Regions from separate parts of the Clostridium algidicarnis genome, predicted to be linked through region 2. Evidence: riboswitches for the same ligand, from Rfam matches in the RefSeq annotation. Region 2 holds a riboswitch; each other region holds the start of a gene.

Region 1 (10,493 bases), 360 kb from region 2:
GTAGATAAAGGCGTGGATAGCGTTTGGATACCAATCAAGAACTAAATCAACTTCCTCTAAGTTTTCATCAGCAGCTTTGGCAGGGTTTTTCTTAGATGAATCATCCACATTATTTGAATCTTTTACAGAACATGCAGTGAAAAATATACTGCATAAAAGTAATAGAGATATGTATTTTAGTTTTTTCATATTTCATTCCTCCAGTTTATAATTTTATTTTCTAGTATGTTAATTATTGCTACAAGAATCACTGCAGCTAGAGATAGAACTAATATAGGGGCGAAAACTCCTGCGCCATCTAGCTGTGTCATCATTCTTTTGCTGAAATATCCAAGGCCAGACTGTGCACCTAGCCATTCACTTATAGCAGCTCCTATAACACTTATTGGAACAGCTATTTTTAGTGAAGAAAAAAAGTAGGGTAGGGCATAGGGAAATTTTAGTTTTATAAATATATCTTTTTTGCTAGCACCATAGGTTACTAAAAGTTCTTCCATATCTGTTCTTGTAGAACGCAGGCCGTCGTAAACATTAACGGTTATAGGAAAAAAGGTAATTAGTGTTGTTACTATAACCTTACTCCAAATGCTATACCCAAACCAAAGCACAAAAATAGGGGCAAGGGCAGTAACCGGAATAGTTTGAGTTACTACCATTATTGGGTATATGGCCCTTTCAACTTTTTCGTTTAAGCTCATGGCTATGGCTAGGGATACACCAAGGATTATGGATATAAAAAGTCCTATCAAAGTTACAGATAATGTAGCTGGAAGATGGACTAAAAAAAGAACTTTTCTTAATTTAAAGGTTTTTTCTATTATTTTAGTAGGGGAGGGGAGTATGTACATTGCATTTATATATCTTGCAATTCCTTCCCAAATAAGTAGTAGGATAAAGCTCAATAGTATGGATGATTTATATTTTTTCATAATGAAATCCTCTGTTTTAATTCATTAATTAAGTCTTCTTTTATGGCTAATATTTTAGGGTCATTTAGCATGTGCCTGTTTCTAGGGTAAGGTAGTGGCACTTCTATTTCCTTTAATTTAGATATAGGTTTTTCAGACACAACAAAAACTTTATTCGACAAGAACAGTGCTTCTTCTACATCATGGGTTATGAATAATATGGTTTTGTGAAATGTTGTCCACTGATCTAAAAGCCATTCTTGTAAGGAAATTTTAGTTATAGCATCTAGGGCGCTAAAGGGCTCATCCAAAATTAAGATTTCTGATCCTGTAAGAAGTGTTCTTATAAATGACACCCTTTGCCTCATGCCACCAGATAAATCTCTTGGATATTTATTTTTGTAATTTTCAAGACCAAAGGTATTTAAATATTCCTCAGCCTTACCTTTATTCTGTTTGTTTATTTCTAAAGGCAAAGCAGCATTTTCTAAGATAGTCCTCCAAGGAAGTAAAGAGTCCTTTTGAGGCATGTAACCAATGTAACCATCCATAGTATTAATATTTTCTCCATTAATAAAAACACTGCCCTTTAGAGGTTTTTCTAATTTAGAGATTAATCTAAAGATAGTGCTTTTTCCACAGCCACTAGCACCAACAATGCTAACAAAATCACCACTATTTATCTTAAAACTTAAATCTTCAATAATAAGATCAGATTGGTTTTCGTACTTAAAGCTTACGTTACAAAAATCAAGCATATAAAACTACATCTCCTTACATTTATTACCTCCACCTCTTACCTCCACCTCTGAGGTGCAGCCAGTTTTTACCTGCACCTCAGAGGTGCATCCATTTATTGGGTTAGGATTCTTTGTTGTATGACATGTCCCAAAACATATATTCATACTTACTTGTGGTTATGAATATTTCAGTTAATTTATTTAGGTCTTTAGCGTTCATATCTTTTGAGAGGCTGTCCACTAAATCTATAATCCACTGAGTAGCTTCTTCGTATTCTTTTGAAATATAGCCTCTTACCCATTCACCGTAAAATTCATTTTCTGTGGCTCCAGGAATTTTGCTTAAGTGTTTACCTATTTCAAGATAACTCCACATACAAGATAAAAGAGAGGTGGAAAGCTCGGCTAAACTTCCTACGTGTGAAACTGATAGCATGTAATGAGTGTAGGAAAGATTAGTTAAGGACTGCTTTGTGTTTCTAATTTCTTCTTTTGTTATGCCAAGTCTTTTCATATAAGACCTGTGTATGCTCATCTCTCCATTTAATATATTATCTACCATGCTAGAGAATCCTTGCATTACCTCTTCAGTATCTGCCTTAACTACACCTAAAGCGTAAATCTTTGCATAATCTAAAAGGTAAAGATAATCTTGAATCATATAAAATTTGAATTTATCTAAATCTAAGGTTCCATCACCTATACCTTTTATAAAAGGGTGGCTATAATAGGATGTCCAAATTTCCTCAACGTTTTCATAAAGATTTTCTGTAAATCTCATTTTATCTCCTCCTAAGTGCATATTTTAGAAACAAAAAAGTGCCAACCTCTAAGAGATCGGCACTGATATTTCTAAATATTGCTAAGTAACAGCAAATACTTTAAGTAAATACAAAGCCTCTCCCTACGCTGGCATTAACCAGATCAGGTTAGAAAGGTCTAAGAATCAAGTTCTTAATCTCAGCCAGCAACACCGGCCCCCTTGGACTATTATAAATTATATTCTATTTTACAATGTAATAATACTATAGAGATTGTATATAGTCAAATTTTAATCAAGACGCATTACCATTTAATGGGTGCACCTCTGGGGTGCATCCACTTTTTGGATGCACCCCAGAGGTGCACCCATATTTTCACAATTAGATTACTCTTCTTATTCTACCAATTTTGTACCAAGGCACGTCTGCGATTCTAATAAAGTTTCTTGTGTTTGGTGACTCTATCCATTTTCCGTCGCCTATGTACATGCCTACATGATTAAGGTTGCTAAAGAATAGCATATCTCCGGGCTTTACGTTGGCTTTGGATACTTCTACTCCATTAGTTACTTGGTCCCAAGTGGTTCTACCTATACTTACACCTGCTTGTCTAAATCCCCATTGCATAAGTCCAGAACAGTCAAATGCTCTATAACCAGCATCTATGTATTTACCTGGTATATCGTATTTGCCTCTCCTAGCATCATCTGGAAATCTTAGTATTAGTGAATTTAGTGAAGCTGTTGTTAAAAATTCACCAGAGCCTCCCCACACATAAGGACTTCCAATTTGAGCTTTCATTGCGTTAAGGGCAATGTTATAGACATTTGCATGGCCAGCAGGATCTTTTACTTCAGTACTATTTACTTTTTTCACATAATCTTTATTTACATAACCAGTTTTACCGGCATATGTGACTTTGTACCATTCTCCTGCAGTACCTATAATATTACAAGTTTCTCCTGGTAATATATAAGCTAGAACTTGACTATCATCTGAGGTGCTTGGCTTACTTCTCAGTCTTAAATTAGTACTAACATTATAAATCATACCCATACCTAGGTTTTCTAACTTTTCACCAGGAATTGCTGGTGTTGTGGGTTTTGTAGGAGTAACATCTGGAACTTCACTTCCTAAAACCTTAGCATAGTCCTTATGAATATAACCAACCTTATTATCACATTCAATAAAGTACCAGTCGCCGGATTTACTATTTATATTAAACTTTTGTCCACCTATTAAGTAAGAAACTATAGCTGAACTAGTGTTAGGTTCTTGTCTCATTCTTAAATTACTGCTTACATTAATAACCTCACCCTTAGAAGAAGCTGTTTCACTAGGCTTTTCTACTGGTTTTTCAGAAGGCTTAGGTTCTACTGGCTTTGTAGGAGCATCAGCATTAAGTTCCTTTACATAATCCTTATGAACATACCCAGTTTTGCCATTAAACTCAATAAGATACCAATCGGAAGTCTTACCTTTAATATCAAATTTTTCTCCACTATTTAAATATCCAACAACAGAAGCTGAAGTACTAGCAGAAGATCTCATTCTTAAATTACTACTTACATTAATAACCTCACCCTTAGAAGAAGCTGTTTCACTAGGCTTTTCTACTGGTTTTTCAGAAGGCTTAGGTTCTACTGGCTTTGTAGGAGCATCAGCATTAAGTTCCTTTACATAATCCTTATGAACATACCCAGTTTTGCCATTAAACTCAATAAGATACCAATCGGAAGTCTTACCTTTAATATCAAATTTTTCTCCACTATTTAAATATCCAACAACAGAAGCTGAAGTACTAGCAGAAGATCTCATTCTTAAATTACTACTTACATTAATAACCTCACCCTTAGAAGAAGCTGTTTCACTAGGACTTTCTACTGGTTTTTCAGAAGGCTTAGGTTCTACCGGCTTTGTAGGAGCATCAGCATTAAGTTCTTTTACATAGTCTTTATGAACATACCCAGTTTTGCCATTAAACTCAATAAGATACCAATCGGAAGTCTTACCTTTAATATCAAATTTTTTTCCACTATTTAAATATCCAACAACAGAAGCTGAAGTACTAGCAGAAGATCTCATTCTTAAATTACTACTTACATTAATAACCTCACCCTTAGAAGAAGCTGTTTCACTAGGCTTTTCCACTGGTTTTTCAGAAGGCTTAGGTTCTACTGGCTTTGTAGGAGCATCAGCATTAAGTTCCTTTACATAGTCTTTATGAACATACCCAGTTTTGCCATTAAACTCAATAAGATACCAATCGGAAGTCTTACCTTTAATATCAAATTTTTCTCCACTATTTAAATATCCAACAACAGAAGCTGAAGTACTAGCAGAAGATCTCATTCTTAAATTACTACTTACATTAATAACCTCACCCTTAGAAGAAGCTGTTTCACTAGGCTTTTCCACTGGTTTTTCAGAAGGCTTAGGTTCTACCGGCTTTGTAGGAGCATCAGCATTAAGTTCCTTTACATAATCTTTATGAATAAAGCCAACCTTTCCATTAAACTCTATGTTATACCAATCTTCAGTTTTACCTTTTATGTTAAATTGTTGTCCACCTATTAAATATCCTACTATGGAATAATTAGTTCCGGCAGACTCTCTAATATTTAAATTACTACTTACATTAATAACCTCACCTTTAGAGGCAATAGATGCAACAGAGATTTTAGCAGTTGGTGCACTAGCTGGATTTTCAACAGCATAAACAGGCTTGTCTGCAAAATTAATACCGCCAATAATGCTAGCTGAAATGATAAATATTGATATTTTCTTTTTATTCACCTTTAAATTAACCCCCATTTCTTTAGATACTTAGATATGTATAAATAATTACAAAAACTTTAATATGATTTAATTATACATTATAATATTACACAATTTTAATATAGATTAATTATACATCATAATGATAGAAAGTTTAATGGGTAAATGAAAATAGTTTCTGTGTTTCCTTTTATTGTGTATCAATTTACAAAACAAATAGTGTATCATAAAATTAAAATAATGATACACTGCTCGGCAAAAGTAGAGTTATCAATACTTAAAATAATTGGCATAATAATTGCTATAAATAATAATATAAAATATTTTAATGAAGGGTGGGGATTTTAAATGAAAGTTTTAATGGTTTGTTCAGGCGGAATGTCAAGTTCTATAGTGGTTAAAGCTATAAAACAGGAAGCAGATAAGAAGGACTTTTCACTAGAAATAAAAGCTGTTGGCACCAGTGATTTTGATGAGGAACTTAGAGAAGGTGGATACGATTTAGCCATAGTGGCACCTCAAGTAAAGCACAGATTTTCAACTTTTGAGGAAATAGCTAAGATGGCAAATGTACCTATAGAAATGGTAACACCAATGGGCTATACACCAATAGGAGCATCCAAGGTACTAGATCAAATTAGAAAATACTCAAAGTAAGGAATGCAAAACAAAATATTCAACGCGGAATATCTAAATAAGATACTTAAAATGAAATGTTCAAAGCAAGAAACTAAAAGAGCAAAATCCAAGAAAATATGCAAAACAAAATATTCAAAGTAAGATATCCAAAACAAAATACAAATATAGGAGGAAAGAAATGGAGAAGTTCTTAAAATGGATAGAAGAAAGTCTTATGCCACCAATGGCCAAGCTATCGGAGCAAAGACACTTAAAAGCTATAAGAGATGGGGTTATTTCCACATTATCTTTAATTATTGTAGGTTCGTTCTTTTTAATAATTGCTCAGCCACCAGTACAATCTTGGGCAAAGGCTATTGCACCACATGTTGGTCAAATAATGATACCTTATAGATTAACTATGGGATTAATGTCACTATATGCGGCTTATGGTATGGGATATAGTCTTGCTAAATCTTACAAATTAGATGGTGTCAGTGGAGGAGTACTTTCCCTTACTGCATTTTTATTTACAACTATACCACTAAATGTAGACGCTTTCGTAAAAACTGCAACAGCTGCAGGAATTGAAGGCGCAGCACCAATGGGTTGGGTATTACCAATGGCAAACCTCGGAGGATCAGGAATGTTTGCAGCTATTATTTCTATGATATTTGCTGTAGAAACTATGAGACTTTTGAAAAAGCATAATATAACTATAAAAATGCCAGAACAAGTTCCAGAATCAGTTTCTAGATCTTTTGAAGCTTTAATTCCAGCTGCTGTTATTATAACTGTAGTTTGGTTTATAAGAGTTTGGTTAAATTTTGATATTCAAACTGCTATTATGAATTTATTTAAACCTATTGTAAATGTTGCAGGAAACAGCTTAGGTGGAGTTTTAATTCCAGTAATTTTCGTAACGTTACTTTGGTCAGCAGGGATTCATGGTATGTCTGTTATTGGATCTTTAGTTAGACCTATATGGCTTGTACTATTAGACCAAAACACAGCAGCTATTGCATCAGGAAGCGCACTTCCAAATATTGCAGTAGAACCATTTTTCCAATGGTTTATATGGATAGGTGGAGCTGGAGCAACTTTAAGTTTAGCTATAATTATGTGTTTTTCTAAATCGGAGTATTTAAAGAGAGTTGGAAGATTTTCAATTATACCAGGTATATTTAATATAAATGAGCCATTAATATTTGGTGCACCAATAGTAATGAATCCAATTCTTGCAATACCATTTATACTTGGGCCAGTTGTATCAGGAATTATAGCCTATGCAGCTACAGCGGCAGGACTAGTTTCTAAAGTTACAGTTATGGCACCTTGGACATTACCAGCCCCAATTGGAGCCTTCGTTGCTACAGGAGGAGACTGGAGAGCAGCAGTTCTTGTAATAATTAATATTGCAATTGTTGCAGTTATATATTATCCATTCTTTAAGGCTTATGAAAAAAAGATGATTTTAGAGGAAAAACAATCAGAAATTGCTTAAAAATCATAGTGCCGTAGTCTTTGATTGCGGCACTACTTACAAAATAGGAGGGCTTTCAATGGAACAAGAAATTTTTGAAATAATATCACATGCTGGAGATGCCAGAAATTTTGCATACGAATCATTAAAGGCAGCAAGAGAAAACAACATGGAGAAATCCAAAGACCTACTTAAAAATGCTCAAGAAGAATTAGATCTAGCTCATAATACTCAAACAAAGTTAATACAAGCAGAAATAAATGGTGAAGATCTTAAGATGTCCCTACTTATGGTTCATGCTCAAGATCAGTTAATGACTGCAATTTCAGAAAAAAGTCTTATAGAAGAAATGATAGAAATGTTAAAAATAATCCACAAGAGATAGAGGGGATATTTATGATATCAAAAATTGCTTATATTGTATTTTTAATAGTGGTAGTTCTAGGTTCTGTATACATTACAAAGCGCATCACTAAAAGATTTAATATAAATCGATGGATAATCGGTGGGGTGGCTCCACTAATTTTAATAATACCATCTCTACTTTTTAAAGAAATAAATCCAATAGTTTGGAACTTACTTCTTTTAATATTTAGTGTAATGTGCATAATGTTTTTTGAAATGACAAGAATAAAATTAGAAAAAAACGAAATAAAGGGTATAATAAATTATAACAAAAACAAATAAGGCGGGTTAAACAATGAAAATTGATATTGTTTATAATACACTAAATGCACAATGTACTAAGCAATTAAGAGAACAAGGCAAAGTTACAGGCGTTAGTACTGAATATTTATCTAAGCTTTTGGATATGAAAAGAGCAAATGTAGCAAGGGAACTTGGAAAGCTTATAAATGAAGGTACTATTTCAAAAGGTGAGGGAAGACCAGTGCTTTATTATGTAAATAATAATAGCAAAGGTGATAAAGTTGAAAATGAAAGCCTGAAGCAAAAACATTCTGTATTTGACAGTATTATAGGTAAGAATTTTAGTTTAAAACATCCTATCGCGCTTGCGAAAGCTGCCATTGTATATCCACCAAAAGGTCTTCATACTTTAATTGTTGGAGAAACTGGAGTTGGAAAATCATTTTTTGCAAAATGTATGTTTAAATATGCTCTAGAAATTAATAATATTAAGAATAATGGAAGTTTTGCTGTACTTAACTGTGCGGACTATGCTAATAATCCACAACTTTTATTGTCACATCTTTTTGGAGTGGAAAAGGGGGCCTATACTGGGGCCACAGAGAATAAAGATGGAATTATTGAAAAGGCAAGAGATGGAATATTATTTTTGGATGAGGTTCATAGATTGCCATCAGAGGGTCAAGAAATGTTATTTACATTAATAGATGAAGGAAAATACACAGCTCTTGGAAGCACAAGGGAGGTCACTATAAATACTATGATTATCTGTGCTACAACAGAGAACATAGAATCTTCACTTTTAAAGACTTTTAAAAGAAGGATACCAGTAACAATTACCCTTCCAAGCCTTAGAGAGAGAACAGCAGAGGAAAGAGCAGGTCTTATAGAAAACTTTTTTGAAGAAGAATCTAAAAGAATAGGCAAAAAGATAGATGTAGAAACAGATGCATTTACAGCACTTTTAAATTATGAGTGCCCAAATAATATAGGTGAACTTAAAGGAAATATACAAATTGGTTGCGCAAAAGCATTTTTACGAACTATGTTCACAGAAGAAAAGATGGAAATTACCATAGATGATTTCTCAGAAGAGGTTAGAGCAGGTCTTTTATTATCTAAAAAGATAAGTTCAAAAGATTTAAAGTTAAAAATTAATAATGATGCTGAGTTTGATGATGAATATATGGAAGATAAATATAGCCTTTCAAAGGATCTTTATGAATTCATTGACAAGGAAACGGAAAGTTTAAAAAAAAGAGGGCTTAAGGAAGATAAAATAAAGAATAAAATTTCAAATGAAGTTGAAGGCTTTATTAATAATTATCTATCTAGCATTAATAATAATTCAAGTGAAGATGATATAAAGAGAATAGTTAATAATGAACTCTATGACTTTTTAAGTAACTTTATGTATTTAGCTGAGTATAAATTAAAAAGAAATATTTCAAAAAACATCTTTTTAGGGCTATTGTTGCATATTGATACTTTTATTGGAAGAATAAGAGAAAATAGATTAATAGCTAATCCTAAAATAGATAAAATACGAAAAAGATATCCAGAAGAATTTAAAATAGCTATGATGCTTTCAGAAAAATTAGAACAAAAGTATGATTTTACGGTGCCTATGGATGAAATAGGTTTTATTACAATGTTTTTTGCAGCAGATATAGAAAAAGTAGAGGGTAGAGTAACGGTTATAGTTGCTATGCATGGTAAGTGTACGGCAACTTCTATGGCGGAAGTTACAAATCAACTTTTAAATGAAAATCATGCAATTGGTTTTGATATGCCTCTTTCTATGAAACCTGAGGTAGCTCTTAATAAAATAGAAAATATTATAAAAGAAAATCATGAGGGTGTTGGAGCTATACTTTTGGTGGATATGGGATCCCTTAAATTTTTTGATAAGATTATAAAATCAAATACTGGAATTGATGTAAAGGCTGTAGACATGGTTACTACCGCTACAGTTATTGAAGCTACAAGAAAAGCTCTTATGCATCAAAGTTTAGATGAAATAGTTAAGTCTGTGGATCTTGAAAGTAGATATGTTGGAAATTTTATAGGTAAAAGTATAGACAGCAAAAAGGAAGTAATAATAACTGCGTGTTCAACTGGAGAAGGTACGGCTCAAAAGCTTAAAGAGATTATATATAGCAAGTATAGTAAAGATAAATATGAGGTAATAAATTTAAGCATAAAAGATAAAGAAAAATTTAAAAAGGCAGTTGGAAATATAAGAAAAGATTCAAATATTATATCTATAATAAGTGCCTTTGATCTTAAAATTGAAGGAATACACTATATACCTATGGATAAGTTTTTTAAGGAATTTATGGGTGAAGACTTTGAGGAACATATTAAAGATGAGAAGTTAATAAAGGATATAAAAAATGTTTATAAGGATTATTTAGATTTACAGCAAGCTGATTATATAGTAAATAGTTTTATGGAACTTTTAACTACTATGAAATATTTGTTTGATATACATCTAGATAGCGAAAAGTTAAATGGACTTTTAATGCATTTTGGATGCCTTATTCAACTACTTATA
Region 2 (10,493 bases):
TTTCCACATTCATAACTAAGCTACAATTATATTTAATTATTTCATCAAGATCAGAAAGTATATATTTATGTTTATTAAGTGCGTTTTTAAATGCCAAAATAAAAATTATCAATACTAAAAGATAAATTAATGCTGTGAAAATCTTTTTAAACAATATAAGCATCTCCTTTATTTCATTTTATTTGAATAAACATATATTACCACAATTGAAACTGTTTATAAATATACTATTATTAAATAACATTAAAAACATTTTGCATATATAACATCATATTTTTTTGTGAGGATATAGGATATCAAGTGATTCTTAGACTCAGGTGGAGTTTGCTTATAAGGAATACATCTCTCCATCTTAGTCTTAGAAGAACTTATCCAGGGGTGTAGCAGCCGTCATCCCTCACCTTGAAGAGGGTAGGGGTGTTACGGATGGTAGCCATCGGATAAATAAAAAAGATATACATCAGCATTAATAGAAGATAAAGTTATACAATTAACCTTGCAATATGGTAAAATGAGGATATGTATTTAGCGCTTTATAATAAGTTTGGGGGTATATAATGAAGAAAAAGAGAACTATAATTAGGATATTACTTATGACCATGATAATTTCTTTAAATATTTATAATGTGTCCTTTAAAAGGATTAAGTTTAGTGATAAGTATTTCAAAAATGATGATTATAAGATAATAGTTGAAGATACAAGTTCAAGTGGTATAAAAGTAGAAGATAGAGATGAAAAGGAAAAAGTAATCAAACACATGAATTCTACTAAATACTTTTATGGATTTAATCTCAAACCTGGAGGTGATAGCCCCAATGGATGCATAGTGATACTAGATAAGCATGGGAAAATGGTTGAGGATCTTACCTTCTTTGGGGAAGAGTTGATGCATTGTAGAGCAGATGGGAACTATTGTCGAACTTATTGGACTAGCATGGATCAGCGTGATAAGCTTAAAAGGTTACATAATGATTTGGAAAAGCGTAGTAAATGAAAAATTAGCAGGGTTATTTTTAATCCAATAAAAGAAATGAAATGTGGTTATGATAAACTCATTAGTTGTATTGAAGGTTAACATTAGTATTTCAAGAGATTATCTGAAAAAATTATTTTGAGATAGTCTCTTTTTTGGTATTAGGAGCAGTGCTGTAACATTTTATTTTATATATTTCTTTATTTAAATATGTGGCAACTACACTTGATGTTAATAGCCTAATGCATTGACAAAAGATTATAAATAACAAAAGAATCACGCCACCATGATCATTTGAAACCATAAGATTCGAAAACTAACTTTTTATGTAGAAATATTGAGATAGTATATAAAAGGTGAATAATATGAGGTTAATTTTAAAATAACCTAGGACAACTTCCAAACAGACTTAAAAATTCATCATTATGCCTAATTTTATCAAATATGTCATCATCAAAATAATCATAATAATTAATCCCTGTATCTTTAGCTAGTTTTAAGTTTGTGTAACAGCTATTATAATCTTCGTTATATAAGTTTATTGCAGCTAAAATAATAGAGTTATCTCCATTACTAGAATCAAGCTGTATTGCTTCTAATATATTCTCTTCAGCTTTTTTAATATCAGATAATTTAAAAAATACATGTGCATAGTTTTTATAAGCCTGGGATAAATTTCCACTAATTTCTACAGATTTATTTAAATCTGTAAGAGCATTTTCATATTGTTTCAGTCTGATATATATAAATGCTCTATTATTATATGCCGTATTATTACTCGGGTCAATCATAATAGTCTTATTAAAATCTTTAAGTGAACTTTCATATTTTTTTTAGTTTAAGATATGTTTCACCCCTAAGATTACACAATACATCTGTATATTCACCGTCAATATCAATAGCTTTATTTAATTCTTTAATAGAGTCTTCATAATCTTTATTGAAGAAAAAATAAGCACTCTTCCTTATAATTTCTCCATAAGAATTTAATTTAATTTTATTTTTTATACGTGGTAAGATTAATTTTATAATTAGTATAGAACACAAGGAAATTATGACTAAATAAATCATTATTTAAAGTACCTCCCTATTAGATAAATTTTTAATGTTTATAATTTACAATTAATTTTATGCGCTAAGTTGCAATAGCAAAGTGAACTAATTTTATACATTAACTGAAGTATTTAAATATTCTAATGCCTCATCAAACTCATTTAATTCAACATATACCTTTCCAATTAAACTATAAGCCTTAGCAGACTTAGGCAATATAGATTTTGCTTTTAAAAATTCTTTAAGAGCTCTTTCATAATCTTTATCATTAAGAAAACCAATACCATCATCTAATGTATTTATATAAGAGTTTAATTTAACTTTGCTTTTTATATACACTACTATGAAAATATAACAAATGATAAAAAGTAATAAGAGTATAATTAAATAACGCATAATTAAAACCTCATCCCTCGTTGTTTTCAAAATATACCTTATGTATATTAATATTTTAGCATTTTACTTCCAGTTATAGAACATTTTATATGAAGGTTTAAACGTATTACGTGAAGGTTATGTGATGTAGCCACAAGGGTTAAGTAGGAATTATTTTGTAATAGAAAATGAAAACTCATCTTTTAATTATTGCTTTTAAAAAGTAACAGATCATGCATTTATTTCTTTTATGTAAGGTTAATGTTAAAATAAGGAGAATACTAATTTTAAGGAGTGAAGATTTTAATATGTTTAAAAAGAAAAACAATATAATACTAATATTATTAAGTGTAATAATAACTACCTTTTTTTTAGGATGTACAAAAGCTTATGAAACTGAGCCCTCAAACTTTCCGTTAACGAAGGAAGTGGGTAATTATATAATTGATATAGAGTATACTAAATATTTCGGGAATTATTTGCTAACAAAATATTATATAACAACAAAGGATGGTTCAAATATAGAGGGAAAAGAATTTTCCCTAACAGCAGCAACTCAAAATAATAATGGTATTAAATTTGGTGCTGGACCACAACATATATCATCAAAAGAAGTATCTAAGGATAAATTAGAAGTTATTCAAAGGTTTCTTATTGTAGGGAGAAAGGGGAAAAGTAATTCAATAAAAATACAATATTTATTAACTGGGGATATAAAATTTGAACTATCTAATTCATTAAATAAAACCACGAATGGATATGAATATATTCATAAAAAGATTTCATTAGATGGTTTGGATTTTACAATTGAGAGTTTAGGAAACTTTGAATTTGGTTCTTTAATTGATTTTTATATTGAGGATACAAAGAATTCAGATACCTATGATATTAGAGAAAAATATAATTTAAAGCTAATATCAGGAAACTATATTAATGCATACGAACTTAAAACCTTCTTAGGTTACCGAAATAATGAGGTTAAACAATTAAGTGAATTAGAAGATTATGATTACAATAAGGATTCAAAACATATTGTATTTTGTACTGGGAATTTATTATATAACCCCGAAGATGTTGATATAAATAATATGCAAATATATTTAGTTGACAAAGAAACTCAAAATGAAACTTTGATATATTCGAAATAAACTTTGAAGTTGCAATTTAAAACAATAAATGAGGGCGTAAATTGTGATCATGGTTGACTTATTAGTTGTTTTGAAGGTTAATATTAGTATAAATATATAAATTTAATTACAGAAGGGAGGAAATCATCTAGGTAATGCGTAGATGGTGAAGATTTGAATCCAGTAGCTTTTAATATATTTGGGATAGATTTAATGTGGTATGGGATAATAATATCCTTTGGAGTGATGCTTGGGCTTATTATAATTTCTTACACTAGCAAGTTAAAGGGTGTTAGTTTTGATAATATAATAGATACATTTTTAATAGCTTTTCCAATAGCTATAATAGGTGCTAGAGCTTATTATGTGGCTTTTGAATTTGAAGATTATAGGGGAAATATATTATCCATGCTTAATTTAAGGCAAGGTGGACTTGCTATACATGGAGGGGTTATATTCGGGGTACTTGCAGCCTATTTATACTCTAAGAAAAAGAAATTTGATTTTTTATCTATTATCGATGTAGTAGCTCCTTCTTTAATATTAGCTCAGGGCATTGGAAGGTGGGGAAACTTTATTAATAAAGAGGCCCATGGAGGTGCTGTAACCTCTCAGTTTATAAGTAAGTTCCCAGGCTTTATTCAAAGGGGTATGAATATAGGTGGTACATATTATCACCCTACATTTTTATATGAATCAATATGGAATCTAATAGTATTTTTTATTCTTCTTATACTACTAAAAAGGAGAAAAGAAGAGGAAAAGGGTATTATAATAGCATATTATGCTGTTTTATACTCTTTAGGTAGATTCTTTATTGAAGGATTAAGGACAGATAGTCTTATGATATTAGGCCTCAGGACAGCTCAGATAGTAAGTTTACTTCTTATAATTGCTGGACTTGTAAGCATTTTCATTATAAAGAAAAGAGCAAATAATAAATAAAAAAGAAGACTTCTAAGAACTTATTCTTAGAAGTCTTCTTTTAGAGCGTATTAAAATTTATAGCTTTGAAGAAGATTTACATGAAATATAAACAAATATGTAACTTAATAAATGTAAAGTAAATATTGTTTTTGTCTTTTTGAAAAAGATAAAATAGTATATAAGGCTTACTTTAACATGTTATTCCTAACTTAAAACTTAATTAGTGAATTTAAGCTTTCTGCTGCTACCTTAATATCTTCTTTTCCTAAGATATCTGAAACTACTGCTATTCCATCGATATTTGAGGAGTCTAATAGGTGAATGTTTTTTCTAGTTATTCCACCTATAGCAACCACGGGAATAGATAGGGTTTCTTTTATTTCTTTTAACGTATCAATAGAAACAGGCTTTGCATCTTGTTTAGTAGATGTGTTAAAAATGGCTCCAACGCCTATATAATCTGCGCCTTCTTTTTCAGCTTTTATAGCCTGTGATAAGGTTGTAGCTGAAACTCCAAGGATTTTATCATTTCCTAAAATCTTTCTTGCAATAGTGCAAGGCATATCTTTTTGACCAATATGGACACCAGAAGCATTAACTGCTAAAGCTATATCCATTCTGTCATTTATTATTAAGGGGATATCATATTTATCTGTAACCTTCTTTATGTTTAAAGCGGTATTATAAAAGTCTAAAGTTGTAATATCCTTTTCTCTAAGCTGTACTAATGTAACACCGCCTTTTATTGCTTCTTCTACAGCGGTGTATAAATCTGTATTTTTCAGTAAATCTCTGTCTGTTACAAGGTAAAGCTTATAATCTATATTAGTCTTCATATATTTTCCCTCTCTTTACTATTACTTCTTCGGATAAGTTGTAGATTGCATCAACAATATTTGTTTTAAGACTTCCAGAGCCACCACACTTATCTAATCTTTCAAAGGCCATTTCACCAGCAATACCCATGGATACTACTCCAGCTAAGGCAGCAGCTAAATTATCTTTTCCAGACCCTAAGTAAGAACCAATTAATGAGGTGCACATACAGCCTGTGCCAGTAACCTTAGACATCATTTCATGGCCATTTTTTATACTATAAATATGTTTGCCGTCAGTTATGATATCAACTTCACCAGTTATAGCAATTATAGTATCTAATTTATTTGCAAAATCCATAGCAAGATTTTTTGTTTTTATAAAATCATTTTCATTCGAGGATATACTGTCTACGGAGTCTACTCCTTTAGTTTGCGTTTTTATGCCATACAATGTTTTTATTTCTGACAAGTTTCCTCTTATAACTGATAACTTTATTTCTTCCATTATTTTTTTAGCTATCTTTGTCCTATAAGGCGTAGCACCTGCACCTACTGGATCTAAAACCACAGGAATATTTAATTCATTAGCCTTTTTCCCTGCCAAAATTATAGAGTCTACAGTTCTGTTATTTAGGGTTCCTATATTTAAAACTAAGGAAGAAGCTATAGAAACCATATCTTCAACCTCATTTATATCATCTGCCATAACTGGTGATGCGCCTATTGCAAGGGTGATGTTAGCACAATCATTAACTGTAACATAGTTTGTTATATGATGAACCAAAGGAGATTTTCCCCGAAGTTTGGATAAAAGTTTTCCTATATCTTTATGAGATTTTGTAAGGCTATTATCATAAGGTGCACATACACTCTCTTCAATATCATCATAAGGATGTTCTGTAATTAAACCTGCTTTTTTATATAATTCATAAAAATGATTAGTGGGTCCAACACCATGACCGATATCTAATGAGTGTATTATGGCTTTGGTAATATAACTTTTTGCTTTTGTAACTGAATTATGCATATTAAATCCAAGAGCTAGATTAGATGCTATAGCTGAAGATAAAGTACATCCTGTACCATGAGTATTTTTTGTATGTATTCTCTCAGAATTGAAGTGGAAAAATTCTTTCCCGTCATATAAAATGTCTATAGCATCTCCAATCATATGACCTCCTTTTAAAAGAACATTTTTACAACCAAATTTATAGATTTCCTTTGCGGCTTTTTCCATATCTTCAACTGTTTTTATTGAAGTAATTTCTGCATGAACTTCTCTAAGTATTTCTTCTGCTTCTGGGATGTTAGGCGTAATAATATCTGCTAAAGGTATTAGTTTAGTAATTAAGGTCTTTTTAGATTCGGGTTTTAATAATGAATATCCACTTTTAGATATCATTACAGGATCTAAAACAACATTAATAGGGTTATACTCTTTTAATTTTTCGCTTATAGCATTAATTGTATCAACTTTTGAAACCATGCCAATTTTAACGGAATCTACTTTAATATCTGTGAAAATTGCATCAATTTGTGATTTTATAATATTAGGATCTATATCTTGAACGTCAAAGACCCCAGTGGTATTTTGCACTGTTACAGCTGTAATAACGCTCATACCATAAACACCATTTGCACTAAAGGTTTTTAAATCTGCCTGTATACCTGCTCCACCAGAGCAGTCTGAGCCAGCTATAGTTAAAACATTTTTCATAACTTATTACCTCCTTAAAATATATAAATACAAAATAAAAAAGGTACAAACAGAAGCTTGTACCTTTTACGCCATTAGCAATAAAACAAAAGTAAACATCTTCCTACGCTGGTATTACCCATTTCAGGTTCATAGGGTGAAAGATTTAAGGTTCTTAGTCTCAGCCGACCAATTTCGGCACCCCTGTGTTATCTAATTATTCAATTTTTATAAATTCATTTTATCACTACATTATGTCTTATTCAACTAATTATGTTTAATCTTACGAATTAGAACCTCCAGTATTAAAGTATCTAGAAATTTCTCCCGCTAAGTTTTGTATAGGCATAGTTTGTAGATAGATCTTACCGGGACCTGTTAAAACAGTTAGAAATAAACCCTCACCACCAAAGAATACATTTTTCATTCCTTTTACTGTTTCCACATCAAAGTTCACTGAACTTTCAAAAGCAGCAACATTGCCAGTATCTACCTTCATAACTTCACCTGGAGATAGGTCATATTCTTCTACATGTCCATCTAGTTCTAAAAATACCATTCCAGGGCCTGTTATCTTTTGCAATATGAAACCTTCTCCACCAAAGAATCCAGCCCCTAGCTTCTTTTTAAAGAATGCATCTACTGAAATAGAAGAATCTCCTGCCAAGAAAGAGCCCTTTTGACATATTATATATTCGTTAGCATAGAGTTGTTTTGCTACAATTTTACCAGGAAAAGAGGATGGGAAAGCAATAAGACCATTGTTTACTTTAGATGTAAAGGTATTTAAAAATACAGACTCACCAGAAAAGGCCCTAGCTATACCTTTAAAAATACCACCTTTTATGTTTGTATCCATAACAATGTTATCAGACATCCATCCCATAGCTCCAGATTCAGATAAAATGGTTTCATTAGCATCTAGCTTACATATTACAACGGGTAAGGAGTTACCTTTAATTTCGTAATTCATAAATCCGCTATCTATAAAGATAGCATTCACCTGCCTTTTTTATATTTTTTACTTAATATATTATAACGTAGATATATGAAAAAGTAACTTAAAATATTAGCACATAAACATATATACTAAAAGGACAAGATGTAATAGAAAAATCAAGTAACTTTATGTTAAAACAAATTAATTTTGAAAACCTATTGAAATATGATATGTTTGATAGTATAATAGCTGATGTAGCAATTAAATAAAATAAAACGTATGTGGAGAGATGTCCGAGTGGCTTAAGGAGCACGCCTGGAAAGCGTGTGTAGGGGCAACTCTACCGAGGGTTCGAATCCCTCTCTCTCCGCCATTTTATTTTTGCCGTGCTAGATGGGGAGTTAGCGGTGCCCTATAACCTGCAATCCGCTACAGCAGGATTGAATTCCTCATTGAGGCTTCTATCTTGTAAGGTCTGCCCTGTAAAAGTGGCGTTGATAGTTGGGTCCCACGCAATGAAAGCCCATGAACCCCGTCAGATTCGGAAGGAAGCAGCGGTAAGTGGATACTTTCATGTGCCGTGGATTAACCTGACTTGAGTTAACTCTACAGGTAACGCTTATGAGGTTAAGTCAAGGTGAGGTGCACGGTTTACATAGTTTATTAGAAAGGCTTTAAGGCCTTTTTTTATTTTGCCCTAAATTATAAAATATATTGATAAACAATAAAAAAGTATTGAAAAACATTTTAATAAGTGATAAGATCTAATTAGAAATTATATTTTGGAAGGTGATTTTATGAAGTATTATGGAAAAAGATCAATGTCTAGTGTTTTAAAGAAAACTCTAGATGTAATATTGATAGTAGGAGTAATTGCAACTATATTAATATTTAAAAGTGTGATTTTAGGTAAGGTTTCTGAGGAGATATCCATGAGTAAAAAGGTGCTTATAACAGTGCTTCTTGCTGTTGGTATTTGCTGTGTGTTTTTAATCGTATTTAATCTAATAAAGGTACTAAATTCCTTAGTTAATTCTAATCCTTTTGTTGTATCAAATGTGATTATTTTAAAGAGGGTTTCTATGCAATGTTTTGCTATAGCTTTTTGTTATATCATTAACTTTATATTCAACTCAAATTTAAAGGAATTTCAATTTATTTACGTTGATAACAAAGGAGTTCATACGGATATGGAGTTTATAATATTCATATTTGCAGGGTGCTTTATATATATATTATCTAAAGTATTTCAACAAGCTATAGATTATAAGGATGAAAATGATTTTACGGTATAAAAGGTTGTATGTGAGATGAAAATGACTTTAATTAGAAAAGGTATGCTTACCATGTAGATTATCTTAAATATATAAATCATGAAGTTAAAACTTTAGATGAATATATTTGGATTAATAGTTGTGGTTCTAAAGCTAGAAAGAAAGCTATATGTAATGCTGAAACTGCTTATAAAAAGTTTTTTAAGGGAGAATCTAAATTCCCTAGATTTAAAAAGAAAAAGAATCAAGATGTTAAAATTTATTTTCCTAAAAATAATAAAGGTGATTGGAAAATCGAACGTCATAAATTAATGATACCTTCTTTAAAGAATGTTAGATTAAAAGAATTTGGATATTTACCAGTTGGAGAAAATGTTGTAAGTGGAACAGTATCAAAAAAGGCTAATAGATACTATGTTTCAGTATTAGTAAAAGTGGAAGAAAAATATCAAGTTAATTCAAATGAAGGATTAGGTATTGATTTAGGACTTAAAGATTTCTCAATAATGTCTAATGGAATTACTAAAAAGAACATTAATAAAACTAAAAGAGTTAAGAAAATAGAAAAGAAGTTAAAAAGAGAACAAAGAAAACTTTCAAGAAAGTATGAAAGTTTAAAATTAAGAAATAAAAATATTAAAAAAGAAGGAGGAAATGCTACTAGACAAAATATCCAAAAACAAATAGTTAAAGTACAAAAACTTCATCAGACTTTAGGAAATATTAGAGAAAACTATTTAAATCAATCTGTGAATGAAGTAGTTAAGCAAAATCCAAGCTTTGTTACTATTGAAGATTTAAATGTAAGAGGAATGATGAAGAATAAACATCTTTCAAAAGCAATATCAAAACAAGGATTTAATATGTTTAGAGTTAAATTAACTAATAAATGTAATGAATATGGTATTGAATTAAGAATAGTTGATAGATTTTATCCTTCAAGTAAACTATGTCATGAATGTGGTTCTATTAAAAAAGATTTAAAACTAAGTGATAGAGAGTACATTTGTGAATGTGGGTATAAAGAGGATAGAGATTTAAATGCAAGTTTAAATTTGAGAGATGCTAAAATATACAAAATTGCAAATTAGAAGCAATTGTATATATGTACCAATGGCTAGTTGGGAATTTACGACTGTGGAGTGTTATATCAAATGTTAGTAATCTAATTTATTAGATGAGGACAGACACGAAGAAACAGTAATAATCTCGATATGGGTATGTTTGTCCATATTTTGAGTAGCAGAGTACCTATGGCTATAGTTGTTAATTTAGACGTTATGATGGCTAAAAGGAAGATATCCTTGCA
Region 3 (10,493 bases), 660 kb from region 2:
AAATCATAAAGCCCTACCATGTTAGCAATTTTGTCGCTGTAAACCCCTGCAGCATTTATTACATATCTGCTTTCTATATCCTCTTTGTTTGTTTTTATTATAAACCTTTCCTCTTTTTTCTCTATAGATTTTACTAAGGTTTCAAGTTTTAATTCTACGCCATTTTTTATAGCATTTTCTGCAAGGGCTATGGTAAATTCATAAGGGGATGTAACTCCTACGCTTTTTGCATACAAAGCTACATAAACTTCTTCATTAATATTTGGTTCTATTTCTTTTATTCTATCCTTATAAATAATTTCTAAATCATCACAGCCTATTTTGATTCCATTATCATAAAGACCTCTGATTCTTTTCTCATCCTCTTTATCAAACCCTATAACTAAGGCTCCTGTTTTCTTATATCCAAAGTGTAGCTGCTCCTCTAATTCCTTATACATACTATTTCCCTTAGCACAAAGTTCTCCCTTTAATGTTCCATATTTTGCTGAATAGCCTCCATGGACTATCCCACTATTTGCCTTAGATGCTCCTGTTGTAACATCGTCCTCTTTTTCTATAAGACAAGTTTTTAGATTATATTTTGAAAGTTCCCTTGCTATAGCAGATCCTACAACTCCTGCTCCAATAATGGTTACATCATACATTGCATTCACTCCTTTGTAAAATATAAAAAGACGAGAAGGTGTCTTGATTTATATTTCAAGTACACCTTCTCAAATTCTCAGGCTAAATATTTGTTTTATTTAATTTTACTATTATATATTTATCCGATGGCTACCATCCGTAACACCCCTATCCTCTTCAATGTGGGGGATGACGGCTGCTACGCCCCTGGATAAGTTCTTCTAAGAATCACTTGATATGTTATTTAAAAGATCTTTCATATTGTTTTGGGAATTCTAATTCTATGCCATTCTTTTTTGCCTCTTGAAGGGTCCAGTAAGGATTTCTAAGTAGTTCTCTTCCCAAAGCTACCATGTCAGCTCTTTCATTTTGGAGTATTTCTTCAACCATATCAATCTTCTCTATAAGTCCAACTGCAATTGTTGGTATTTTGCAGTTGTTCTTTATCTCTTCTGCAAATTTCACTTGGTATCCAGGGTAAGTTTTTATTCTTGTGTTTACTACAGCCCCTGAACTTACATGAATTATATCTACCTTATCTTTTATAAGATTAACTATTTTTATCATTTCATCTATATCTATTCCGCCCTCTGCATAATCAGATGCTGAAACTCTAAGGCCTATAGGTTTACTTGAAGGCCATACTTCTTTTATTTCATCTAATATTTCATTTAAAAATCTAACTCTGTTTTCAGTACTCCCTCCATACTCATCTTCTCTTTTATTAGCTAATGGTGATAAAAATTCATTTATTAAGTATCCATGTGCTCCGTGAATTTCTATCATATCAAATTCAGCTTTATCTGCTCTAGAAGCAGCATCTTTAAATCCTTTAATTATTTCTTTTATTTCGTCTTTTGATAAGGCTTTTGGTTGTCTATATTTTTCACTAAAGGAAATATCACTAGGTGCTACTATAAAGTCAGCTTTTGCTTCACATTTTCTTCCTGCATGAGCTAGCTGTATAGCCACCTTTGAACCATTATCTTTTACTGACATTGCGATGGTTTTAAGTCCCTCTATATGACTATCATCCCATATGCCAAGGTCATTATCTGATATTCTTCCATTAGGTGCAATTGCTGTGGCTTCTAAAATTATAAGTCCAGCTCCTCCGATAGCTCTTTCTGTATAGTGTACAAAATGAAACATCTTAGCCATACCGTTTTCATCTGCACTATACATACACATAGGTGGTAAGACTATCCTATTTTTAAATTCTATATCCTTTAATTTGTAACTCTCAAAGGTCTTCACTTATATCACCTCTATCTATATATTTTTGAAAACTAATTGTTATTGTAATTTTACTCTAAAACAGTTATAAGGTAAAGTATCTATCTATCTTTCTTGGTACATATTTTAACTTTCTTTAATATTCTCCATATTCTGTCTCATTTTTAAGTATATTTATCCCATAACCACCACCTTTATTTATTAAAATTAGCCCTATATTTCACTTTTGTGAAATCTTTTTGCTTGTCTTACCTAAATCTAAAACCTTTAGCATTGCATAAGCTATACCACTACCACCTATGGTGCTTATTAAAAATGAAACTACGTAAAATAATGCTGCCACATCCTTACCTAATATAAACTTTGCTATAGGAAAAACCATAATCCCCCCTAGTATGCCTGTACCAAATACCTCACCTAAAATAGCCATTTCTTTTTTTGAAGTAATTCTAAATAACAATCCTGCAATCAATGCCCCTATCATACTACCTGGAAATGCCAACAAAGATCCTATGCCTAGAACATTTCTAAGTAGTGATATTGAGAAGGCTATTCCAACAGAATACACAGGACCTAAACTAATAGCTGAAATTATATTTATGGTATGTTGAACTGGAAAACATTTTGAAGCGCCTACTGGAATGTATATAATTTGGCTTCCTAGCACTCCAATTGCTACAAACATAGCTGAAATTGTCATGTTTTTAATTTTCATTTATGTCCCCCTCTTCCCTTTATTAAAATATAATAAAGCACAGACCAGTACGGCCTGTGCTATATATCTTGCAATATTACTATAGTACACTTCCTACGCTGGCATTATCCAGTTCAGGTTTTGGGTCTAAGAATAGTCATTCTTACTCTCAGCCAGTGATTATCTAGCTCCCCTGTGTTATATTATTCTATTAAAAAAACTTACCCTTTTATCTAATCACTTGATTAGACTATTCATATATATGTTATATATTTCATCATAGCCTACCTTTTCTGGATGATTTTTTAACTTAGCTTCATTACTACACATTATTTTTGCATATACCTGTATCTCTTTTTCAGTTATATCTAAGGTAGTATCCATTAATTTAGATATTATGCTACTAAGCTCTTCTATGTCTTTTAAATTTAAAAAACTTAAAACCTTATTTACTCTAGTTTTATCTTTAAAAACATTTAAGTATTCTCCATACAATAAAGCATTTGCTTTTCCATGAGGTACATTTTTAAAATATGTCAGTGGATAGCCCATGCCATGTGGTAATGAAGTACCTGTTTGAGCTATTACCATTCCTCCAAGTGTAGATGCTAGCATAAGATTTTCCCTAGTAGAGTAATCTATATTATTTTCTAATATATCTTTTAAACACCTGCCAAAAAGACGCAATCCCGATTCTGCCATGGTATCCGTAAGTTCGCTTGCATTATTATTTAAATAACCTTCTGCTAGATGCGTAAATGCATCTATGGCAGTGCTTACTGTTACATCACACCCTATATTCATGGTATAAGAAGGATCTAAAAATGCTACATTTGGAAAAACACTTTGACCTAAATTCTTTTTTGTTTGATTATTATGATCAGTAACTATAGCATACTGTGTGACTTCAGATCCAGTGCCTGAGGTTGTGGCAATAGCAATTATAGGTAAACTTTTTAAATCTTTTGTTTCATTTATATTATCCTTATTTATGTTAGGGTTATTTATAAAAATTCCAATAGCTTTAGCAGCATCTAGTGGGGATCCCCCTCCAATACCTATTATAAAATCTACTTTTTCATTTTTACCTATTACTGAAGCCTTTTCAACAGTTTCTAATGAAGGATTCTCTTCTACTTCATCAAATATTATATGTTCTATGTTGTTATATTCTAAAGCTTCTATCATATTATCTAAAGATCCATTAACTTTTGATGAACTTTTACCTGTAATAATATAAGCTTTCTTTCCAAAATCTTTGAGTATATTCTTATTTTTAAGTACTACATCTTTCCCAAAATATATTTTAGTAGGCATAAAATAATTGAATAACATGATTATTCCACCTTTCAAAATTTTATCCGATGGCTACCATCCGTAACACCCCTATCCTCTTCAAGGTGGGGGTTGACGGCTGCTACGCCCCTAGGATAAGTTCTTCTAAGACTTTGATGGATAGATGTATTCCTTATAAGCAAACTCCACCTATGTCTAAGAATCACTTGATCTTTCTAAATTCCAAGAAGCATTGTTGCTGTAGCAAAGTATAATATTAAAACTAAGGCATCGACAATAGTTGTTATAAGCGGACTTGCCATTATAGCTGGATCCACTTTAAGCTTCTTTGCTATTATAGGTAGTAATCCTCCTACAGCTTTTGCAATAACTACAGTAAAAAACAAAGTAGAACATACAGTTAAAGCCACATAAAAGTCTACCTTTTCCAAGAAATAAATTCTTAGAAAGTTTACAACCGCTAAGGTAGATCCTACAATAAGACTTACTCTAAATTCTTTAAATAAAACCTTAGGCCAATCCTTAAGTTTTATATCTCCAAGTGCAAGACCTCTTATTACCAAAGTGGAAGATTGTGAGCCTGCATTTCCACCAGTATCCATAAGCATGGGAATAAATGCCGTTAAAATAACCACAGCTTGAAGTATGTCTTCGTATTTTCTAATTATACTTCCAGTAAATGTAGCAGATATCATAAGTACTAATAACCAAACGATTCTATGCTTTGCTAAAGAAAAAACGCTTGTATCTAAATAATCTTCTTCTGAAGGCTCCATTGCAGCCATCTTGTAGAAGTCTTCTGTAGTCTCTTCTTCTATAATATCTAAAATATCATCTATTGTTATTATACCAACTAACCTATCTTCATTATCTGTTACTGGCATAGCTAAAAGATCATATTTTTTAAATAATAAGGCAACCGTCTCTTGATCATCGTGAGTATTTACATACTTCACATCTTTATCCATAATGTTTTCTATTATTTCATTTTCATCACTTAATATAATTTGCCTTAACAACACCACACCCTCAAGTTTTCTTCCCTTTGATGTGACATAGCAAGTATCTATAGTTTCCCTATCAATTCCAATCTTTTTAATTCTAGATATAGCTTCTTTTACTGTCATATTTTTTTTAAGGTCTACATATTCTATAGTCATTATGCTTCCAGCAGAATTCTCAGGATAATTCAAAAAGAAGTTAATCCTCTTTCTTGTTTCATCATCTGTATTTCTTAGTACCTTTTTAACAACATTCGCTGGTAGCTCCTCAACAAAATCTACAGTATCATCTAGGTATAAGTCCTCTACTAAAGATTGAACTTCCTTATCTGTTATAGATTCAATTATAAATTGTTGCTCTTTTTGGCTTATATAAGAAAATACTTCTGCTGCAATATCCTTTGGTAATATCCTAAATATTATGAGTTTCTTTTCTTCTGGAATTTCTTCAAATATTTGAGCTATATCCACCACATTCATTTCAGTGAACTTTTCTCTTAATATTTCTATTCTTTCCTTATCTAAGTAGCCAAACAATAAATTTTTCATAGCCAAACCTCCTTAGTAAGTTCGACCCTATTTTCATACCACATAAAAAATAATGATTACTCAATTATAATCGAGGCACACTAATACATTGTTTTAAGTGAACTTATTATAACTAATATTATTAGTAAGAAAATGGTCTAACATTACATTGCTTATATTTAATTTTGTCCTATACCCGCTAGGGTAATCATCCACGACCACCATCTCACTTTCTCTTTTTTATAAATTTAATCCTTAAAACAATTAAGACTTACATATTGTATGTAAGAATTATTTTTTTAAATCATCATATTATTAATTATATCAGAAAATCAGTTAAACATACATGGAAATATTCCATCTTAGCAACCTTATATCCTTTACATTCATAACTAATTTATTTTGCTTTGGTTAAATGTTAAAAAGCGTCTTTAAGATGAAACATCTTAAAGACGCTAATTTTTATTTTATTAACCTTTTTACAAAGAGGTGTTTTAAATCTAATTACTATTTTAAGCTTTTACTTACTTCTAATACTAAACCATTTTTTATCTTCCGGTACATCAAAAGGTGACTTGCCATTCTTTCTTTTTGCAATTATAGGAAGTATAAGTCCAAGCCCTATAAGCACAAAAGGTGTAAGTAGATTTAAGGTTATTTGGAATTTCCATTCCTTTGAAAATGATGTAACGCCCTTAGGGAACATGCCCATTATACATGCAAATGCTGTAAATGCAAAGCACCATAACCCTACTATAAATCCTCCATTTTTGCTTTTTATAAACTTATAACCTGAATCAAACTTACCATCTACGGATTTCTTTAAGGCCATATATGCAAGGAATACCCATAGATATCTAAGTGGCATTACTACTGAATTAAGGTCTAGTAACCAATTAAATAACGTATTCATATCACCTATTCCTATAGCTGGTAGTATTATAAGTATACTTACCAATACCGCCGTTAGCTTATATCCATTAATTGGTGTTCCACGGTCATTCATTTTAGCTAATTTTTCTGGAACATATCTTTTATCAGAATCTGCAAGTAAAACTTTAAGTGGTGCATCGATAGAAAATACCAATGCTGATATTTGCGCTGCCATATTAGCTAAAGCGTATATTACAAGCAGTATGTTTCCAAGTCCATAATATTCTCCAAGCATCTTAAATGCATAATACTGTCCATTCATTTTTAAATCTTTTGGAATATTATTAGCATCAAACATCATTCCCATAGCTAAAGAACCAAGTATTGCTGATACAGCAACCATGGCTGCTAATATTATCATTCCTTTTGGGAATTCTTTTGACGGATTTTTGGTATTGTTTACATAAGGGGATATTTTTTCACATCCACCCACTGCAAATACCAACATAGATATAGTAGTAAAATATGCAAAATTAAATTCCGGCATAAATGTTTTAAATGTTAAGTTTGTAGTAGCAGGCCTCACACCTCTAAGTGCTGGAGCTGCTATTACAAGTAATATGTAAAGTATAGACATTACAAATGTTGCTGTACCAGCTATAGTACCTATCTTTTTTAGTGAGTTAATCCCTCTTGATGCAATCCACAAAAATATAAAGAATAATACCAATGTAATAGATTGTAGAATCATAGGATTAATTGATTTAATTCTGCTTCCATCTTGAAATATCGCCCAGCTTAAAGCTATTAGTATAGATTGGGGCTTTTGTGCCAAATATGGTATATGAACTACCCAGTAAGTCCACCCTGCAAAATATGCTAGAGTAGGTCCCATAGTAGATCTTATCCAAGATGAAACTCCCGCTTTTCCATCTTTAAATGTAGATCCAAGTTCCCCTACCATTAACACATAGGGTACAAAATAAATTGAGATCATAATTATCCATGAAAACACCACCTTTAAACCTTGGTTTGCAAAATTATTTACAACGTTACCAAATCCCCAAACCATAACAAAGCCCATTAAAGATAGGTTATACCACCTAAGTTTTTTTGATTCATCTTCCACAATATAGCCTCCTATCGAATTCTGTACATTTTTTTGCGTGTATGTTTAAACTTCTACTTTAATAATATATTTTTAATTATTATCTCTATATAATCTTTAGGAGATCAGAACTATTTTACTATCCCTATAGAATAAAAAAATATTAACAACAAAAATATGGGAGATATATATCTTATAACAAAATAATATAATTTTATTAGTTTTATATTGTTTAACTCACCCTTATTTGAAAGTTCATCTATTATACTCTGCTTTTTGCTATAGTACCCTACAAGTATTATTATTAAAAACCCACCTATAGGCATAAGTATGTTAGATGATAAATAATCAAAAATATCAAAAATTCCTTTTCCGAATATAGTTATTCCACCCAAAATCCCTTCACTATCTGCAGATAATGTAGCAAAAATTCCTATACAAATTATAATTAGAGCATTTATTATAACAGCTTTTTTTCTACTCATAGACTTTTCTTCTGTATAGTATGCAATTAGCACTTCTAACATAGACATCATAGCCGTTGTTGCAGCTATAGAACTTAATACAAAAAATGCCACTAACATAACCTGACCAAATGGTATCTTTGAAAAAACTAAGGGTATTGTTAGAAATAGCAACCCAGGTCCTGCCTCTGGTTTTAATCCAAAAGAAAATACTGCAGGAAAAATAGCAATGCCAGCTAATATAGAAACTAAAGTATCAGATAAAGCTACCTTTAATGAAGTACCTATCATATTATTATCTTCTCTAAAATAACTACTATATGTAACCATAGTACCTACACCAAGAGATAATTTGAAAAAGGCAAGGCCTAATGCTACTAAGAATGCATCTTTAGTAAGTAATGAAAAGTTGGGTTTAAATAAAAATTCCAAACCTTCTGATGCATGAGGAAGAGTTAACGCCCTTATATCACAGATAATTATTAACACAAATAATAAAGGCATAAGAGTTTTAGTCACCTTTTCTATTCCTTCACCTACACCTAAATATATTATTGTAGACACTACTACAACCACAAGTACTTGCCATAAAATAGGTTCTATGGGTCCTATAATAGTGTTTTTAAATGCAATATTTGCAATATCCCCATTTATATTCTTAAAATCTCCTTTTAAGGCCTTAAAAACATAAGAGTATACCCATCCACCTACAGAGCTATAAAAAAACAAAATCAAGTAGGCTGTTACTATACCTATTATCCCCATATGTTGCCACTTTGATTCTCCCTTAATAGTTTTTATAGCACCCACTATATTCTTTTTTGTTTTCCTACCAATATAAAACTCACTTATCATAATAGGTAATCCAACTAAAAGGATACAGCAAAGATAAACTATTAAAAATGCCCCTCCTCCATTACTACCTATTAAATAAGGAAACTTCCATATATTCCCTAGACCCACAGCTGAACTTAAAGTAGCAAAAAATATTGCCATACCCGATGAAAATGACTCTCTATTATTTAAATCTTTCACTTTTTATCTCCCTTCAGTGTTTTCACCTTATAATTTAATACAAAAAAAGTACCACGTATAAAATGCAGGAGTTTTATCCGTGGCACAATCTATATCACAGTTCTTACACCATATCCTTAAAATATAAAGTTGAATAATTATACTTATTATTTATATATTCTATTAGCAAATTCATAATTATACAACTAAGGTTAATCCTATTTGACTAAAGGTAAATGTTTACACCATCAATTGTTTGTTTTTTTCTTTAATTATTGATGAAATTCATATTTTAAATTAATAGAGATTTTTTAGCTAATAATTTTCATTTGATGAGTACCAATTTTGAATCAAAAACCTTTTTATAGAGTTAATTTATGACCGTTTATTTTAAGCCACTGCTTCTCTTCTTTGTAACTTGGCATTATAGACTCTACTAAATTCCAAAAATTTTTAGAATGATCTTTATGAACTATATGGCACATTTCATGCAAAATGACATAATCTATAGCCTGTGGACTTGCCATTACACATCTCCAGTTAAATAGTAATCTGTTATCATAGGTACAGCTACCCCACCTCTTTTTTTGTTCCTTAACCACTATGTCCTTTGACTTTTTATTAAAAATCTTTTCATACTGCTTTATACTGCCTAAGATATAATTTAAAGCTTCCTTTCTATACCAAAGTTCCAAACTCTTTTCTACATCCGCCTTATTGTTTTCCTTAAGTCTAACCACAATATGTCCTTCTTCTATATATACCTCTGGCTTTTTTCTTAAATAATCTTCATATATTATAAGATTATATTCTCTTCCAAGATATAATAACTTCTCACCATTAATGAATTCTCTATTTATAGGTTTATAATCTATAGCTTTGAAATTATTTAAATGTTTTAATATCCAATCTCCCTTTTCTGTAAGTCGTTCTATAATCTTATATTTAGGCAACCTCATAGGCACTCTTACTGTTATTTTATCCGGTGGTTTTATACTTATCTCCATAGTTTTTCTCTTACTATATATTATTTCATATTCTATCTTTTCATCCTTATATACAAAACTTTCCTTCATCTTCCCCTACCCCTATATAATTTTCTATTTTAGAGCTACCTCTATAACATCCAATACTAAGTATTGACTTAAAACATCTTAAAATTTCGAACTTATTTTAAATTAAAATCACTATATAATAAAGCCTCCAAAGTCTTTGCATGGGCTCTAGGTATTTTATTTATTGAATTACCAAATACTTTAAATATACTTTCTGCTTCCTCTTTTAAATTTATATCTCCTGTAATTTTAAAAAGTCTTAGCATATTCATAGCAGCTACACTATTCCCTGAGGGTATCGCTCCGTCATAAATATCTTTAGGTCTTAATATAAGTTCCTCACTATCCTTACCGTATAGGAATAATCCACCTTTTTCTTTATCTAAGAATAATTCTATCATCTGTTTGTTTAACTCTAAAGCTTTTTTTATATAAAAATAATCTTTAGTTACTTCATAAACCTCAATAAGTGCCCAAATAATAAAAGCGTAATCATCTAAGTAAGCCTGGTAGCGTGATTCACCCTGCCTAAATCTAGCAAGCAATCTCCCATCTTCTCTTTGAAGTTTACTAAAAATAAAGTCTAAAGCTTTAGTA

The links. Region 2 has a riboswitch for thiamine pyrophosphate ahead of thiD (bifunctional hydroxymethylpyrimidine kinase/phosphomethylpyrimidine kinase). Riboswitches for the same ligand answer to the same signal wherever they lie in the genome.
Region 1: it holds a riboswitch for thiamine pyrophosphate, as region 2 does, so the genes downstream of both, tenA (thiaminase II) here and thiD (bifunctional hydroxymethylpyrimidine kinase/phosphomethylpyrimidine kinase) in region 2, are expected to answer to the same signal.
Region 3: it holds a riboswitch for thiamine pyrophosphate, as region 2 does, so the genes downstream of both, thiW (energy coupling factor transporter S component ThiW) here and thiD (bifunctional hydroxymethylpyrimidine kinase/phosphomethylpyrimidine kinase) in region 2, are expected to answer to the same signal.

The regions. Positions count from the first base shown of each region.
Region 1 is NZ_JNLN01000001.1:1,490,087-1,500,579, forward strand. Features, by position in the region: gene BV55_RS0107310 (ABC transporter substrate-binding protein) at 1-189, opposite strand, end outside; gene BV55_RS0107315 (ABC transporter permease) at 186-929, opposite strand; gene BV55_RS0107320 (ABC transporter ATP-binding protein) at 926-1,666, opposite strand; gene tenA (thiaminase II) at 1,770-2,429, opposite strand; TPP riboswitch at 2,532-2,642, opposite strand; gene BV55_RS15110 (C40 family peptidase) at 2,791-5,205, opposite strand; gene BV55_RS0107345 (PTS sugar transporter subunit IIB) at 5,536-5,844, shown strand; gene BV55_RS0107350 (PTS sugar transporter subunit IIC) at 6,005-7,309, shown strand; gene BV55_RS0107355 (PTS lactose/cellobiose transporter subunit IIA) at 7,368-7,673, shown strand; gene BV55_RS0107360 (hypothetical protein) at 7,685-7,975, shown strand; gene BV55_RS0107365 (sigma-54-dependent transcriptional regulator) at 7,989-10,493, shown strand, end outside.
Region 2 is NZ_JNLN01000001.1:1,125,877-1,136,369, forward strand. Features, by position in the region: gene BV55_RS0105595 (hypothetical protein) at 1-154, opposite strand, end outside; gene BV55_RS0105600 (hypothetical protein) at 558-995, shown strand; gene BV55_RS0105605 (tetratricopeptide repeat protein) at 1,352-1,765, opposite strand; gene BV55_RS0105610 (hypothetical protein) at 1,797-2,045, opposite strand; gene BV55_RS0105615 (tetratricopeptide repeat protein) at 2,139-2,423, opposite strand; gene BV55_RS0105620 (hypothetical protein) at 2,711-3,550, shown strand; gene lgt (prolipoprotein diacylglyceryl transferase) at 3,704-4,474, shown strand; gene thiE (thiamine phosphate synthase) at 4,666-5,292, opposite strand; gene thiM (hydroxyethylthiazole kinase) at 5,282-6,097, opposite strand; partial or broken gene thiD (bifunctional hydroxymethylpyrimidine kinase/phosphomethylpyrimidine kinase) at 6,176-6,991, opposite strand; TPP riboswitch at 7,074-7,186, opposite strand; gene BV55_RS0105640 (TIGR00266 family protein) at 7,254-7,943, opposite strand; tRNA gene BV55_RS0105645 (tRNA-Ser) at 8,194-8,283, shown strand; RNA gene ffs (signal recognition particle sRNA large type) at 8,295-8,560, shown strand; gene BV55_RS0105650 (DUF2975 domain-containing protein) at 8,708-9,205, shown strand; partial or broken gene BV55_RS0105655 (RNA-guided endonuclease InsQ/TnpB family protein) at 9,259-10,275, shown strand; gene BV55_RS0105660 (helix-turn-helix domain-containing protein) at 10,438-10,493, shown strand, end outside.
Region 3 is NZ_JNLN01000001.1:1,783,493-1,793,985, reverse strand. Features, by position in the region: gene BV55_RS0108630 (NAD(P)/FAD-dependent oxidoreductase) at 1-647, opposite strand, end outside; gene namA (NADPH dehydrogenase NamA) at 868-1,884, opposite strand; gene thiW (energy coupling factor transporter S component ThiW) at 2,084-2,578, opposite strand; TPP riboswitch at 2,652-2,762, opposite strand; gene BV55_RS0108615 (iron-containing alcohol dehydrogenase family protein) at 2,795-3,892, opposite strand; gene mgtE (magnesium transporter) at 4,069-5,403, opposite strand; gene BV55_RS0108605 (amino acid permease) at 5,903-7,339, opposite strand; gene BV55_RS0108600 (sodium-dependent transporter) at 7,495-8,862, opposite strand; gene BV55_RS0108595 (M48 family metallopeptidase) at 9,204-9,917, opposite strand; gene BV55_RS0108590 (thioredoxin domain-containing protein) at 10,010-10,493, opposite strand, start outside.